Linked DNA regions of Teredinibacter purpureus. The protein of the gene in region 2 interacts with the protein of the main gene of each other region in a pairwise test. Links are inferred from orthologs where the notes say so. Each region holds a gene or a part of one and is shown on either strand. Other genes may lie near its edges. The genes, in order: recJ and H5647_RS21570.

What was found.
Region 1: the proteins of H5647_RS21570 (region 2) and recJ interact in binary tests that used the Escherichia coli proteins (3 or more experiments, as listed by UniProt). The link is inferred for Teredinibacter purpureus from one-to-one orthologs.

What each region holds. Positions count from the first base shown.
Region 1 is NZ_CP060092.1:4,119,724-4,126,790, reverse strand. The notes cover bases 2,576-5,467. They hold recJ (single-stranded-DNA-specific exonuclease RecJ), read left to right. Parts: upstream 2,576-3,099; coding sequence 3,100-4,836; downstream 4,837-5,467. Other genes in these bases: H5647_RS18370 (MECDP-synthase), read right to left, coding at 5,268-5,467; H5647_RS18375 (hypothetical protein), read right to left, coding at 4,852-5,088; H5647_RS18385 (nitrate- and nitrite sensing domain-containing protein), read left to right, coding at 2,576-2,655. Outside these bases: H5647_RS18395 (homoserine dehydrogenase), read left to right, coding at 1-125; thrC (threonine synthase), read left to right, coding at 154-1,563; more of H5647_RS18385, read left to right, coding at 1,831-2,575; more of H5647_RS18370, read right to left, coding at 5,468-7,067. UniProt on the Escherichia coli protein: Single-stranded-DNA-specific exonuclease.
Region 2 is NZ_CP060093.1:177,614-184,770, reverse strand. Bases 2,435-5,416 are described here. They hold H5647_RS21570 (DNA topoisomerase 3), read right to left. Parts: upstream 5,024-5,416; coding sequence 2,846-5,023; downstream 2,435-2,845. Other genes in these bases: H5647_RS21565 (hypothetical protein), read right to left, coding at 5,107-5,416; H5647_RS21575 (hypothetical protein), read right to left, coding at 2,435-2,669. Also shown: H5647_RS21595 (secretion/conjugation apparatus DotM-related subunit), read right to left, coding at 1-255; H5647_RS21590 (lytic transglycosylase domain-containing protein), read right to left, coding at 245-736; H5647_RS21585 (hypothetical protein), read right to left, coding at 729-1,433; H5647_RS21580 (hypothetical protein), read right to left, coding at 1,433-2,236; more of H5647_RS21575, read right to left, coding at 2,226-2,434; more of H5647_RS21565, read right to left, coding at 5,417-7,157.

The DNA.
Region 1 (7,067 bases), on a different replicon or contig from region 2:
TCTCTGTTATTTTGTTGACTAATCGCGCAGTGGAAAAGCAAATTGTCTCGGCGATTAGTAAAATTGAACAGTTAGACTCCGTCGCAGATAGCGTGGTGCGCATTCGCGTTGAATCGCTAAAATAAACTAATATTTACGAAGAGAACTACGACTGTGAAATATATCAGTACCCGCGGTGAAGCCCCCGCTTTAAGTTTTGAAGAGGTAGTACTTACAGGCCTTGCTAGCGATGGTGGTTTGTATATTCCAGAAACCTTGCCGCACTTTTCGAAAGAGGAAATTGCATCATGGGCGGGTCTTAGCTACGAAGAACTTGCGTTTAATATCATTGCGCCGTTTGTTGACGGCGAAATTCCAGACGCAGACTTGAAGGCATTGATTCACGCTTCTTATGATACCAAAACGGGCAAAGGGTTTCGGCATGAGGCAATTGCGCCGCTCATCCAGACGGGTCATAACGAATGGGTATTGGAGTTGTTTCAGGGGCCCACTTTAGCCTTTAAAGATTTTGCTTTGCAGTTTTTAGGCAACTTATTAGATTACGTGCTGAAAAAACGTGATCAAAAAGTTGTAATCATGGGGGCAACCTCTGGCGATACTGGTTCGGCGGCCATTGAAGGCTGTCGAGATTGCGAAAATGTTGATATTTTTATTCTACACCCGTATCAGCGAGTCTCGGATGTTCAGCGTCGACAGATGACCACAGTATTGGAAGATAATGTTTACAATATTGCAATGAAGGGTAATTTTGACGATTGTCAGAATATGGTAAAGGCAAGTTTTGCTGACCAGTCCTTTTTGCCTGATGGTCGACAGTTGGTGGCGGTGAACTCCATTAACTGGGCGCGTATTATGGCTCAAATTGTATACTATTTTTATGCGTCATTAGCGCTCGGTGGTCCTCATCGCTCGGTGTCTTTTTCTGTGCCTACTGGTAACTTTGGCGATATCTTCGCAGGGTATTTGGCTAAGCAAATGGGCTTGCCTATAGACCAGCTTGTGATTGCAACAAACTGTAATGATATTTTGCATCGTTGCATTAGCAATAACGATCACACTAAACAGCCTCTCGTACACTCTTTATCGCCGAGTATGGATATTATGGTATCGAGTAATTTTGAGCGTATGTTATTTGATTTGCATGGCCGCGACGGCGCGGTAATCAAGCAGATGATGGATACATTTAAAGACGGCGGTGATTTGTCACTATCGAATGATGTATTGGAGAAAGCGCAATCGTTGTTTAGTAGTTATCGTTTGAGCGACGAAGAAACAATCGATGTTATTCGTGATGTATTTGACAGTACAGAGTATCTGTTAGACCCGCATACAGCGATCGGTGTTCAAGCCGCGCGTAAAACGCGTCGTTCAACTGAGGTTCCTATGGTTTGCTTGGCTACCGCGCATCCAGCTAAATTTCCTGAAGCCGTTAAAAAAGCGGGTCAGGCAGAAGATCCTGCATTGCCTCATCATATGAAAGATTTGTTTGATCGTGAAGAGCGGTATGAAATACTAGAAAATGATATTGCTGGTGTGCAAGCCTTTATCCAATCTCAAATATAGATTCACTATGCTATAAAGGTAGTATTGCTCCATAATATTATAAACCCGCAAACATTAACGTGTTTGCGGGTTTTTTCGTTTTAAAAAAACGTGTTCTTGCCTTAAAGTGGAAAGTGCTCTGCATATTTGCTCTATTGTAGGGCAGGTTTGTAGAGGGTGTAGACGTGCAGAGCAAGGTAGGCCCGCGGAGTAACACAAAAACGACAATGGAATATTAATTGCGTATTGTATGAATAACTTTATCGGTTAGGGCGCAAGGTTACGGTGATGAACGCTTCTTATACATTCGTTGTTTGGTTGTCGTCTAGTATTTTTATACTGTCGTTATTGGCGCTGGCGCTGATGCATCGAGAACGATATCGCGTAAATTTTTTAACAGCCGTGCAGTTGTTGCAGGCGGGTAGAATATTGTTGGTGCACCTGCAGCGTCATAGAGGGCTGAGCGCTGCAAAAATAGCCGGTTGTGAGCAGAGGGTATCTGAATTGCCTGAGCTGAGATGTTGTATCGTGGAGGATATGGCAAAAATGGCAGCGCTAAATGAATGGTTATCGGAGAACGAAAATTGGCATGGAATAACGCGTCATTGGGCTGCGCTCTCGGTAACATGCGAGGCATTGTCTGTAGACGCTAGTTTTGATCAACATTCACGCTTGATCGCGTCGCTTATTGAATTGCTGAATGAGATAGCGGCTTATTTTAAGGTGGATGATCATCCGCGTTATTCCGATACACGGATCATGTGGAAAGAGTTGTTACACACTGGGGAAATTATTGGCCAGTGCAGAGCCTTAGGCGTACACGTATTAGCGGGCAATTTAACGTTAACTGAGCTAATAAAATATCGAAAAAACATCGAAAATATTGTGACGACTATTACGGTTTATCTCGAAAGCCCAGCTTGTCAGCGCCATCTTAGCGGGCAATGTAAAGTTTGTGTAGAGCAATTTCTTACTTTTCTACGCGAGCAATTATTTGAAGGTGATTGCGATCTGTCGGCGATAGAATATTTTAACTTCGCCAGCGACGTTATTGAAATTGTATATGAGCAGTATGATATTGAAATGCTGCGGCTTCACCGGCGAATAGAGTGAGAGACCTGAGAGCTTTATTTATCCGCCGATAAAACGGTGGAAGTAGACGTGGGATTTTCAATCGGCACAGTGCTGGAGGGGTTTAGAGCAATAATCATTATGTAAGCGAACAGAAATACAATGTAAAAGACATTTTTACTGAAAATACGCATGATTAGAACCCTCATATAAGAGAAAATAAAGGCGTTCTCGAATGAGAGTGTCTGTGCATCGAGATGGCTACGAGGACGCCCGTTTTACGGATGGTGTCTGCGTAGCGTCGAGATGCGTTGTAATCTGAGAACGCCTTGAGAAAATAGATTAGGTTAGATCACTATATTGTGTAGCGCTAACGCTCTCTACCGATGTACATTGAAGCATACAAAAGCGTTACACTTTATGAGGTCGATCAATTTTCAATCTGTACCTTTCCTTTTTACTTTCTTCTTTTTTCAAAACTTCCCCATGATAAAAAAAATACGCAGGCGTACCCCCATTAATTCAGAGGATGAAGGTTTAGCGGCTTTGCCTCCACTTATTCGGCGAGTGTTGCTGAATAGACGTGTTACTGACCTAGTTGCTGTAGATTACTCATTAAGTAATCTACAGCCTCCGGGGGCAATGGGCGGCTTGGACGCAGCAGTTGAACTGCTATTTGAGGCGCTAACCACGCAAAAACGAGTGTGTATTCTCGGCGACTTCGATGCTGATGGGGCAACGAGTACTGCGCTTGCCGTGCGTTGTTTGCGGGCTTTTGGTTTTCAGTCTGTGAGCTATATTGTGCCGAATCGGTTTGAGTATGGTTATGGGTTAACAACCGAGATTGTCGAGGTTATTGCGACACTGTCTCCGGACTTGTTGATAACGGTTGATAACGGTATAGCCAGTTTGGAGGGGGTGGTTGCTGCGCAGAGACATGGTATGAAGGTTCTGGTGACTGACCATCATTTGCCGGGAGCAACCTTACCCGTAGCAGAAGCGATAGTGAACCCTAATCAGCCGGGCTGCAATTTTGGCAGTAAGAGCCTTGCTGGAGTAGGGGTTATTTTTTATGTTATGAATGCGTTTAGGGCGTATTTGCGAAAGCTGAACTGGTTTGTGGACCATCAACTTGTTGAGCCTCGTATGGCCGATTATCTAGATTTAGTTGCACTTGGGACTGTAGCCGATGTTGTACCTTTAGATCAGAACAATCGAATATTGGTCGATCAAGGCTTACGAAGGATTCGAGCAGGCCATTGTGCGCACGGTATTCGCGCGCTGTTTGAGGTGGGCGGGCGGGCGCTACCACGTTTATCGGCAACGGATTTGGGCTTTGTTGCTGGCCCAAGGTTGAACGCGGCGGGCCGGTTGGATGATATGTCTTTGGGTATACGTTGCCTCTTGGCGGATACTTATAACGAGGCACGGCAGGTTGCGGTTGAGCTAGATAGCCTTAATCGTGAACGCCGGGCTATTGAAGGTTCGATGCAAGTTGAAGCGATAAAGTATCTCGATGAATTATTGTTACACAATAAGCCGTGGCCGTTGGGTATTTGTTTATATAAAGACGACTGGCATCAGGGTGTTATCGGTATTCTAGCGTCGCGTATCAAAGACAAGCTACATCGCCCTACAATCATATTTGCATCGAGTGGCGACGGTACCTTAAAAGGTTCGGGGCGCTCTATAGCCGGCATTCACTTGCGTGATGTTCTGGACAGGATCGCAACGGGCTCTCCTGGCTTGCTGACGAAGTTTGGCGGGCATGCGATGGCTGCAGGCCTATCGTTGGATGAGTCTAAGCTGGAAGTGTTTAAAGTGGCCTTTCAAACGGTTGTGGGAGAGCTTCTAGATGGTAAGGCTCCAGAAGCGGAGCTGTTAACCGATGGCGGCTTAGAGGATGATTGGTTTACGCTCGATAGTGCTCGAGAACTTGAAAGTTTTGGGCCGTGGGGGCAACTGTTTCCAGAGCCTTGTTTTGATGGGGCATTCAGAATCATTTCACAACGGATAGTTGGCGAAAAACACCTAAAATTGCAAGTTACTCCTGCGGAGTATTCTGGCGTGGCCTTAGCGGCTATTGCCTTCAATGTAGACTTGGACGTATGGCCGAATAATGATATTCAGCAAGCGACACTGGTCTATAAATTGAGCGTAAATGAATACCGTGGAGAGCAAACATTACAGTTAATGGTCGACTATCTCGAACCTGCGGTGTGAAGGTTCGCTTTCGCTCTAGGCTGTGTGTGCCCAGCTGATTGCTGCGCGTCTACGTTCAATATAAGCAAATTCTATTTTGCCTGTGCGTGGATGCAATTGATGACGAAAATGGTGATGGTCTTCTGATGAGCCCATGTATTCCCAGCAATTTCCCACGAAGAGGCAGATAGGGTCCTCTTCATTTATCCTGTCTTTTGCGAGTTCCTCCCACATTTGCAGCCATTCACTGTGGTCAGCTTCTAAGAATTCCATACGGTTTAACTCACTGATTGGTTGTTTCAGTAGGTTATTGTAGTTTCTTAATCTTGATTGTCAACTAATCCCTGTATCACCTTGATATTGAAAGAATTTTTGTAATTAACGTTTGTTTGAGGCGAAAAAAAACCGCATCCGTGAGGATGCGGTTATCTAGAGATTTATGTAGCGCTTAACTAGGGCTCTATAACGTTAGGGTTAGTCACGATAGAACCCGGCACAATGCCATCCAGGGCGAAAAAGGTTATGGATTGCTGCAGTATTTCGAAGAAGGTCGCCGCGCTTGCGGCAGGGCTCGCGGGAGAGCCGTGATCGCCTTCGGTATAGCGGCTAACGAGGCGGACAGGTTCGCCTGTATAGGCCGCGTCAGCCGTCTTAATGGCGCCCGCAATTGCTAGCATAGGCTCCGTGCTAGCGAGAGGTGATGGAAAGTTATCAATCATAAATCCAGCCTCAGTGACCATTTGTAGGGGGCCATAACCCTCTCCCCACATGGCGTCTGCTGCGTTCGGAATAACCACATCACCGGCCACTTGAGAGAAAAGGACGCTGGAGTTGCCGTCTTTTGCCAAGCGGCTAGCAAAGTTTGCGGGGTCTCCTGAATCGACCACACCTTGGAACACATTAAAGTAAGACTCTAAGCCACTACTACCGTGCACTAATTCTTCACTGGCAGCGGCAAGCCCGCCTAATATTGTGGGTGCAAACGAAGGTGAGTTGACGAGTAATCGAGTGACGTTACCGCCGGCCACATTCACTGAAGCGGCTTGGATCTTGGGTTGGCTACTGAAAGGGCTGTTTAATACCGCTAACTGATTATTCAGAGCCGTGAAATTAACCGCGTCAATTCCACCAAGAGAAACACCGTACACATACACTTTACTGGTATCAAAGTCTGGCTCGCCGTCGCCGTCTACATCCATCGTTGCTAGTGAGGCGTTTAAGTTAAGAAGATCCAACGCCATTTGACGCAGGGAATCTCGTGTTCCAGCAAAGTGGAGTAGGTTGATGAAAAGTGAGCCTGATGAACCAAATTCAGCTGAATAATCCATAGGCACAGCGTTGGCCGTGGCATCTGCGGTGAAATCGTAGTGACGTTCCGTAATACTTTCGCTTACGGTGGCGCCCTCGATATTCGGTACGATAGCGACGCTGGGGTCGGTTACGCTGGACAGCCCCGATAAAAAGGCGCCTCCAGCGGCGATTCCGTGTAGCGGCCTATCGATAGTGATGGAGGCAAAACACGGTGCGCCCGTCGCAGCGAACGTTTCTGGGTTAATACACGCGAAAGCCATAGCATCTGCAACAGGGAGTGCTGTACTTCGTTCAGCGGTAATACCTGGAATATTTATAACCACAGGCCAGCCCGCGTCTGGTTTGGTGACACCAAGAGAAGCCAGCGTGTTGGCTTCTGGCAGCACGGCCAGTAAGGGAATGGTGACATCGGCTTGCTTCGCTGGAAATGGGTAGCGATGCGTAATCATCTGAGAGGGAGGCGTAGTGCCTGCGTCATTTCCCAGACCTGCGTCGATAACAAAGCCAATGGTGGTATCGGCTATCCAGTTGCCAGAAGTAATATTACTGCCATCGGCACCTTCAGGGAGAGGTTGATAGATGGGCAATGCTATCTGACCTTGGTATACCAGTGCTGGTGCACTGAGTAGTGCGTTTAGGTCCGACGCTAGGTCGACGCGATAGAAGCTGTTAGCGCGAGGAGCGGGTACGGGGAAAATGGCATTTACTGGCGCGCCAGCACCGGCGGCCAGTTGTTGTACTGTGCCCATCGCTTGAGCGCTAATGCTCACATACGGTGATTCATCGCCAAGTTCAGCAGCAGCGCTGTCGTGTACTGACAGAGCGGCTTCAGCAGCGGCGCGTTGCATAATATAGGCCGCTGTTGGATCAGCCGCAATAGTGGCAAAATCTGCACCGCTCGCAACGGCGCCGGCAATGCTCTCATTGTAGAGCGCATTAGG
Region 2 (7,157 bases):
TAGGTCATCAATAACATGTTGTGGTATTACGATATTTAAGTAACTTTCAGGCAACCCTATGCTTGCCGACCATGAATGAATAGCTTCCAAAATCGGCAAAGTAACATATGCAATCTTTATAACTATCAGTGAAATAAAAGGGTGGAAATTAAACCAAACGATTAGGAGGAGTACGAACACTAGAAGCAGCGCACCACCAACAATCATTAAGGTATCGTTTCCTCCATTATTGTAAGGGGAACTCTTAGCGCTCATTGTCCTTTACCTCTAGTAGACTTGTTAGATTTTCGACCCACTTTTCCTGATATCGACTATTTACCTCCGGTGTCTTTGAGTGATAATTAGCTGCGACTTGAAAGAATGTATTCCAGTCAGTGATATTTTCCTTTCCTTTTTTATCCATATGCCCTCGAATTATGTAGGCCCCGGCCATAAGATTTATGCAGCCGTTGTAACGTATGTCGACGGGGAGCACCCCGAATTTGGTATAAAACGTATTCCAGTTCGAGCTATTTATCTGCATAGGGCCGACGTCCCATGTGCCGTCACTATTGTTTCTTATGTGCCCTTCAGAAGCGCCCTCTGTTTTGAGGTATGCATCCAATATTATTTCCGGAATATTGAAGCGATCTGAAATTTCGGATTTACATTTACTAGTAATTGGCGATGCATGATAAGCGGAAGGTGGATCACTAACGGCCATGGATACATAATCTATATACGAGTAATCAGTCATGTTCTTCCTCAGCTATAGCTTCAAATTCATTTAGTTTGTTCGATATCCACTGGTAATCTTTATACGTCTTTATTAGCGCGATGGTGCCGACAGAGATACAGACTATTCCTGAAATAATATATTGATTTAGCCAGCTGATGATAAACCGATCTTCATATCCAGGATGAAAGCCAAGCAATAAAAACATTAGTCCTACAAGTGAAAACCCCAACCAGATAAAAAAGGTAATGATGTTTACTCTGTGTGCTTTTTCAAGATATTCTCTTGTCAGATTTTCATCACTGTCTGAATTATTAAAAACCCTCATGAGCCCTTTAAATGACAGCTTTGTCATAGTTCCAGCTTTATATACTGAGCCATTTAGTATATTTTTGGCTCCTTTTTTGTAGACTGGATCTCTCCATACCGCAAAAGGGGAGGTTACTGTTCTGTAGATGCCAGATGGTTTGTAATGGTCGACCGGCAGTATTACACCAAGAGACTTGTCTTGAATTTTTTGCTGCTTACTAAAATCTATTGATTGCGCTTTTGCTAGAGCACGTTCTTCGGCTTCTCGAGAGTCTTTAGCCCATACCCTGATGTTTATTTCTTCAATATCACCATTTTCACGAATATGTATTGGGACATCGAACTGACAACCATTTCCAAATTTCTGAAGATATAAATCATATGCACCATCAATTAATGATCTAGCCATCAGCTCACCATCCTACTGTTAACATAGATAGCATCCACGAAGCCGTTCATCGCAACTTTATATGTACGAAATATTGTCTCAAACGATATATCGTTACTTACGTTTTCATCTGACATTGATGAATATCGTTGATTATCTTCAAATAGTTTTATTTCTCTCTTTAGTATTGCTACAAAGATATTTCCTGCCTGCAGCGTTATATGTCCCGATACAGCCTCAGCATCTTCATAAGGTATATGAAACTGTGTAAGTTTCTCTACCGCTCGTTTAGCTGACTTGAGGACTTCTTTGATGCATTGAGCACACATAGTGTTTTCAATCTCTATTCGAGGATGTACATGGAGAACACTAAATATTTCACCTGTTACAATAATGTTTGCAGTAATTTCTTCTCCTGAGTGCGTCTGTATTTCTCTCAGACCGATTTCGGCACTAATACCTTGCTCCTCAAGAGAGGTCACTACGGGATCAACCAGTGACTGGAAAACCTCTTGAGAGTTCTTCCAGTTTTCTGCGACGACTCGGATACAGAATGCATTTATCGCAGAATTTTCATATTCAGAAACGTTTATTCCTTTGTTTACTAATACAGTTTTTACGCTATCAATTAGAGATTTTGTTGCGTCTAACATCTCATCAATATCTTTATCAATTTCTAGGCTGTCATAGTTAAGTGCTGCGGCAAACAATGGGCCGCATGTTCTTATCCCGTTTACGATATAAGGTAGTGGGGTTGGTGAATTGTCTTTATTCTTATTTTCAAGATTGTTTAGAGCGTCTAACGCAGGATTTTCATCTTTCATTTACCTTGACTCCAGATGACTGTTGGATATAAGCTTTTTGAAACGCGTCCTGCATTCTTCCTGCGACAGTTTCTGAAAGATTAATAGTCTTATCCATATTTGGGAGATAGTCTAAACAGATTTGATTGTTGTAGTGTTTTGTACTTTTTGCCTGAGTGAGATGCATCGCTTCATGAATTGTTTCGCAAAGGAACGAAAGAGCGGTAGCAATATTCAGATCTCCGCCGGTATAGACGACTCTCATTTGTAGAGGCCCTTTTATATCGACTACCATCTTAAAAGGAAGGCTCATGCCAGGCATATCCGCATATCCACTTGTAATTTGAATGTGCTTGGCACGTTCAACTAAGACTGGAAGAAGTCCATTTCCTTCCATGCATGAACGAATAGGGAATTCGTAATCTTGTATAAATGCAGTGTCAACATCATGCATTAGAGAATACTCTGTTAGACATGACGCTAAGAATGTAACGATATGGCCACTGCCGGCAGGTTCAGAATATTCACAATTTGTGCAGACTGATGACCCATCTCCAATCTTCTCTTTAATATTTAATATTGCGTTACAATTAGGGCAACGTGTAAGTAGCGCACTAGGGGTTATATTTGTCATTCCTTCCACTCCGCATGTTTACATTCAGGAAATTTGTTACACCCCAAAAATATTTTTGCTGGTGATCCTTTTTCCCTGTTCTCTTTTGACGTACGTGTTTTCATTAATCCGTCCCGGCCAGTTTTTGTGCATTCTGGACAAGCGTTGCCGTCACCTTCAAGCGGGTAAAGAGGTGCCATCTTGAAATCTTTATACGACGTTTTGCATTCACGGTTAGTACATGGCCAATAATGCCCAAATTTCCCGGATCTTCGGATAACAGGAGCATTGCATTCCTTGCACTTGTATTTGTCATCAATAGCAAGGGCTAGGTCTGGTGGATTATCCAAAAGCATTCGAATCTGTGTTTCCGTCCAACTACCAATATTTTTTTCAAATGCGTTGTGATCAATCTTTTTTTCCGCAATTCGTTGAAGAGCTCTTTCCCAAATTGCTGTCATTGCCGCTGTTTTAAAATACGGAGGAATAGACGGGAATATTTCTCTCCCCATTGACGTAACAATTAGTTTTTTTCCATCAACTCTGAGGTATCCTATCTTTTTCAGGCGTTCGATAATGTCTGCCCTTGTGGCTTCAGTTCCTATGCCATCTGTTTCGCGCAGTTTTTGGCGTATTTCTTCATCTTCAATATATTTTGAAATGTTTGCCATCGCTGCAATAAGGGTTCCTTCGGTAAAATACTCAGGCGCTTTCGTACGCTTATCTAATACTTTTGAATCCGAGACTACTACGGACTCCCCTTTTCTCACATGCGGTAGCTGGTTTTCAGTATCATCAGAGTCGTCTTTATCATCGAGCAACTCTTTCCATCCGTTTAGTACAACAACCTTTCCTTTTGACTTGAATTCATACCCCTTACATACAGTGATTATGGTTGTAGATTGAAATTGATGTTTAGGCATGAACTGAGCTAGAAATCTTGAGGATACTGCCATATAGATATTTTCAAGGACTTCTATAGACCCGATGCCCTTATTTTTTTGATCCTTAGGCGAAAGGTTTTTATACCTGTCAAAGTTAGGCGGGCATGATGTGGGAATGATAGCTGTATGTGCTGTCGTTTTTTTATCGTTGTAACATCGAGGCTTGGATCGAATATCTAAGTTCAGATTGTCTGACGAAAGATTATTCGCATCAATTATTGTGGTGCAGATATTAGCTGCGTCATTAAAATCCCCCTCACTCAAGTATGAACAATCTGTTCTTGGGTAGGTAAAGGCTTTCAGGTCCTCATAGAGATATTGACATGTATTTAAAACCTGCTTTGCAGCGTATCCCCATTTTTTTGAGCAGTACGTTTGCAATTGAGAAAGTGAAAATGGAAGAGGGGCAGACTGTGCTTTATCTTCGATATGGACATCTTTTATGAGCCCCTGAGAGGATTGAACCGATTGTTTTACGGCTTCAGATTTTGCCCTATCAATTAGGTAACCGTCTTCATTGGTTAATTCTGAAGGTATCACCCATTGTGCCAGATACTTTCCTATTTCAGCGGTGAATTCGATTTCGAGAGCGTAGTGAGGTAATGGTTTAAATTCTTCGATCTCAATGCATCTATTGTGGACAATAGAAAAGGCAACGGTTTGTACGCGTCCAAGTGATAACGTTCCTTGATACCCTTTGTTTTGAGCTAAACAAGTGTATAAGCGCGTAAAATTTATTCCCACCAGCCAATCCGCTTGAGATCTGCATAAGGCTGAAACCGAAAGAGGACGATACTCAGAATTTGGCTTTATAGTCGAGAATGCTTTATCTAAGCCTTTTGTGGATAGATCAATTGGCCATAGTCTAAAAACTGGGCCTTTGAATGGGGAGTGCTGAATCACTAGATCTAATAACGCACATCCCTCTCTGTCGGCGTCAGCGGCTGAAATGATACGTGCTGATTTCGCACACAAATCATGTACGATTTTCAGTTGATCTTTGGTTCTCTCAACCGGCCGGTATTTAAATGTCTTTGGTATTATGGGGAGTGCTTCGAGGCGCCAAGGACCACCCCATTCACTGGAATATTCTGAAGGGTCGGCTAGCTCATATAGGTGACCAAGACACCAGGTCATCACCCAGCCATCACCAATGATGTAACCTTTTTTACTTTCGGTTTTCCCCCCTTTAGCCAAGTGCTCAGCTAAGGTTTTAGCCAAGCTAGGTTTTTCAGCAATATATAGGTCCATAGCGCTCTCACTCTTCTAAGTACTTTGAGTTTGTGTGAGCGCCTTACCGTGTTCAATAAAAAAATGTCGAAAAGCGTAGTTTTCTATCCTACGCGCATCTTACTTGCGCGTAGGGGGATTGACTCTATTGCATCAGTAAACTTTTCTAGTGTTTGATGGTTTTTATCTATTTCATCGTTAGCTGATTCTGATAGATCCGTGTTGATTTGTTTCTGCATATCTAAAGCGTGTAAAAGCTCCTCTTTCTTTGAAAAAGGCTTCGATGCAACATCAACTAGTGATTCGATGGCAGAGCTATGCTTAGATATCTCGCGTTCAGCGCGCTTAATATCAAGACTCAATGATTTATCGTATGTCATCAACGATTCCACCTTAGCTTTTACGGATTTAAGATCAGATACTACGCGTGACGAATCTTTATCCCCAACTCGCATTGCCCATTGGCCATCCATTAATCTATGGCTAAGAAAAAAAGGAACGGTTCCGATTGTTCCTAGGTGGATACGATTTTCTCCTTTGTAGGTATTGTTTTCATTGTGATGCTTTAATACTTTACTAATTTTTTTTGATAACTCGCTTTGGCCCGTATACCTATGTCCATCGATGATTACTTCGGAATTATTTGTTTTAATACCAGCAATTAGTCCTTCGGTTTTACCTATATACTCATTCAGTGAATCGATCCGTGATTGATGATTGCTTATCTGGTTAGAATTATCCCATTGGGCGCGCTTATGGAATCTTTCTGCCGACTGTAATTTCTCGACAGTAGAGTCCACTTCGATCTTTTGCCTAATAAGTGGATTACCAGTTGTTATAGCCATAACTTCTGAGTAGGTTGGGTTCAAATCTTCATCTATTTCTCGTGCTGCGGATCTAGGATCGACTTTAGCTTGTTGAATAAATGCAGCCTTCCTCTTTAGGGTTTCCCACATAAATAGATCAAAAGAATCTGACTGGGTATAGTTATACCTTCTAGTTTGGTCGTTGGTATTTCCAGGTCTTTCCATTCGGCCGCCTCTCTGTTCTAAATCCCGCGGGCGCCAGGGGGCATCTAGGTTATGCTGCGCAACCAGTCTTTCCTGAATATTAGAGCCTACACCTAACGTTTCAGTAGATGCTACAACTACTCTAATAGCACCAGAATTTATATCTCCTTCTAGCTGTTTTTTCTTTGCGTCAGTCTTATAGTCCTGTGAAAATGCGATCTCTTTTTCTGGGATGCCTGAACTTACGAGCTTATTCTTTATATCTTCATAAACACTAAATTTGTTTTTATTGGGCACCCCCATGTCGCAGAAAACAATTTGTGCCAATTTTTTATTTTTACCTGCTTCCCACTCCATAATTACATTCTGAATACACTGATTGACTTTGCTATTAGGGTCATCCGGAATTCGAGGGTCAATCAGCCTCATGTCTAGACTTGCCTTTCGTCCATCATTTGCGATCTTTAGTAGGTTATCTTCTCTGTTGTCAACGCTACCTGAGCGTGTAGCTTTTGCGCGTTCTGCGAGATGCGCCATATACATTCTTAACCAGGCTCCAGAATCAGCTGCAATATTAATTTCCTCAACTTTGGGCTTGGGAAGTTTGAGTTGGGCGTCTGTCAAAACGTCGGCTACCTGCCGGTACATCATGACCATCTCTGGGATATTGGTGAATTTCGATAGGCGAGAGTTTTCTCTATAGCCGGTGCCTTCGGGGTTCACTTCAACTGTTTTGACAACTTCTCCAAAAGTCCCCATAAACGAATCAAAGCTTTCACATTGTGATGCTTCAAGTATATCCGGGCCTAAATAGCGAAGCATCGTATACATGTCAGACATGCTATTTCGTATGTCTGTACCAGTTGCAAATATTACCCCCCGATAGTCTTCATTTAGATCTTGTATATATCGCACGGCCATGAGCATGTTCATGGCTCGCTGACTGGAGCTAGTGTTGACTCCAGGTACGTGACTCATCTGGGTTGGAGTGAAAAGGTTGAGGTAGTTATCCGCCTCATCTACGAATAGTGCATCTACACCGATTTCGTTCAAATATAGAAAATTATCTTTCTTGTCGCCGTCGACCAATTCTTCGATCTTCTTTTCGAGGTTATCAAGTGAGCGCTCAAGGCGCTTAACCGTTA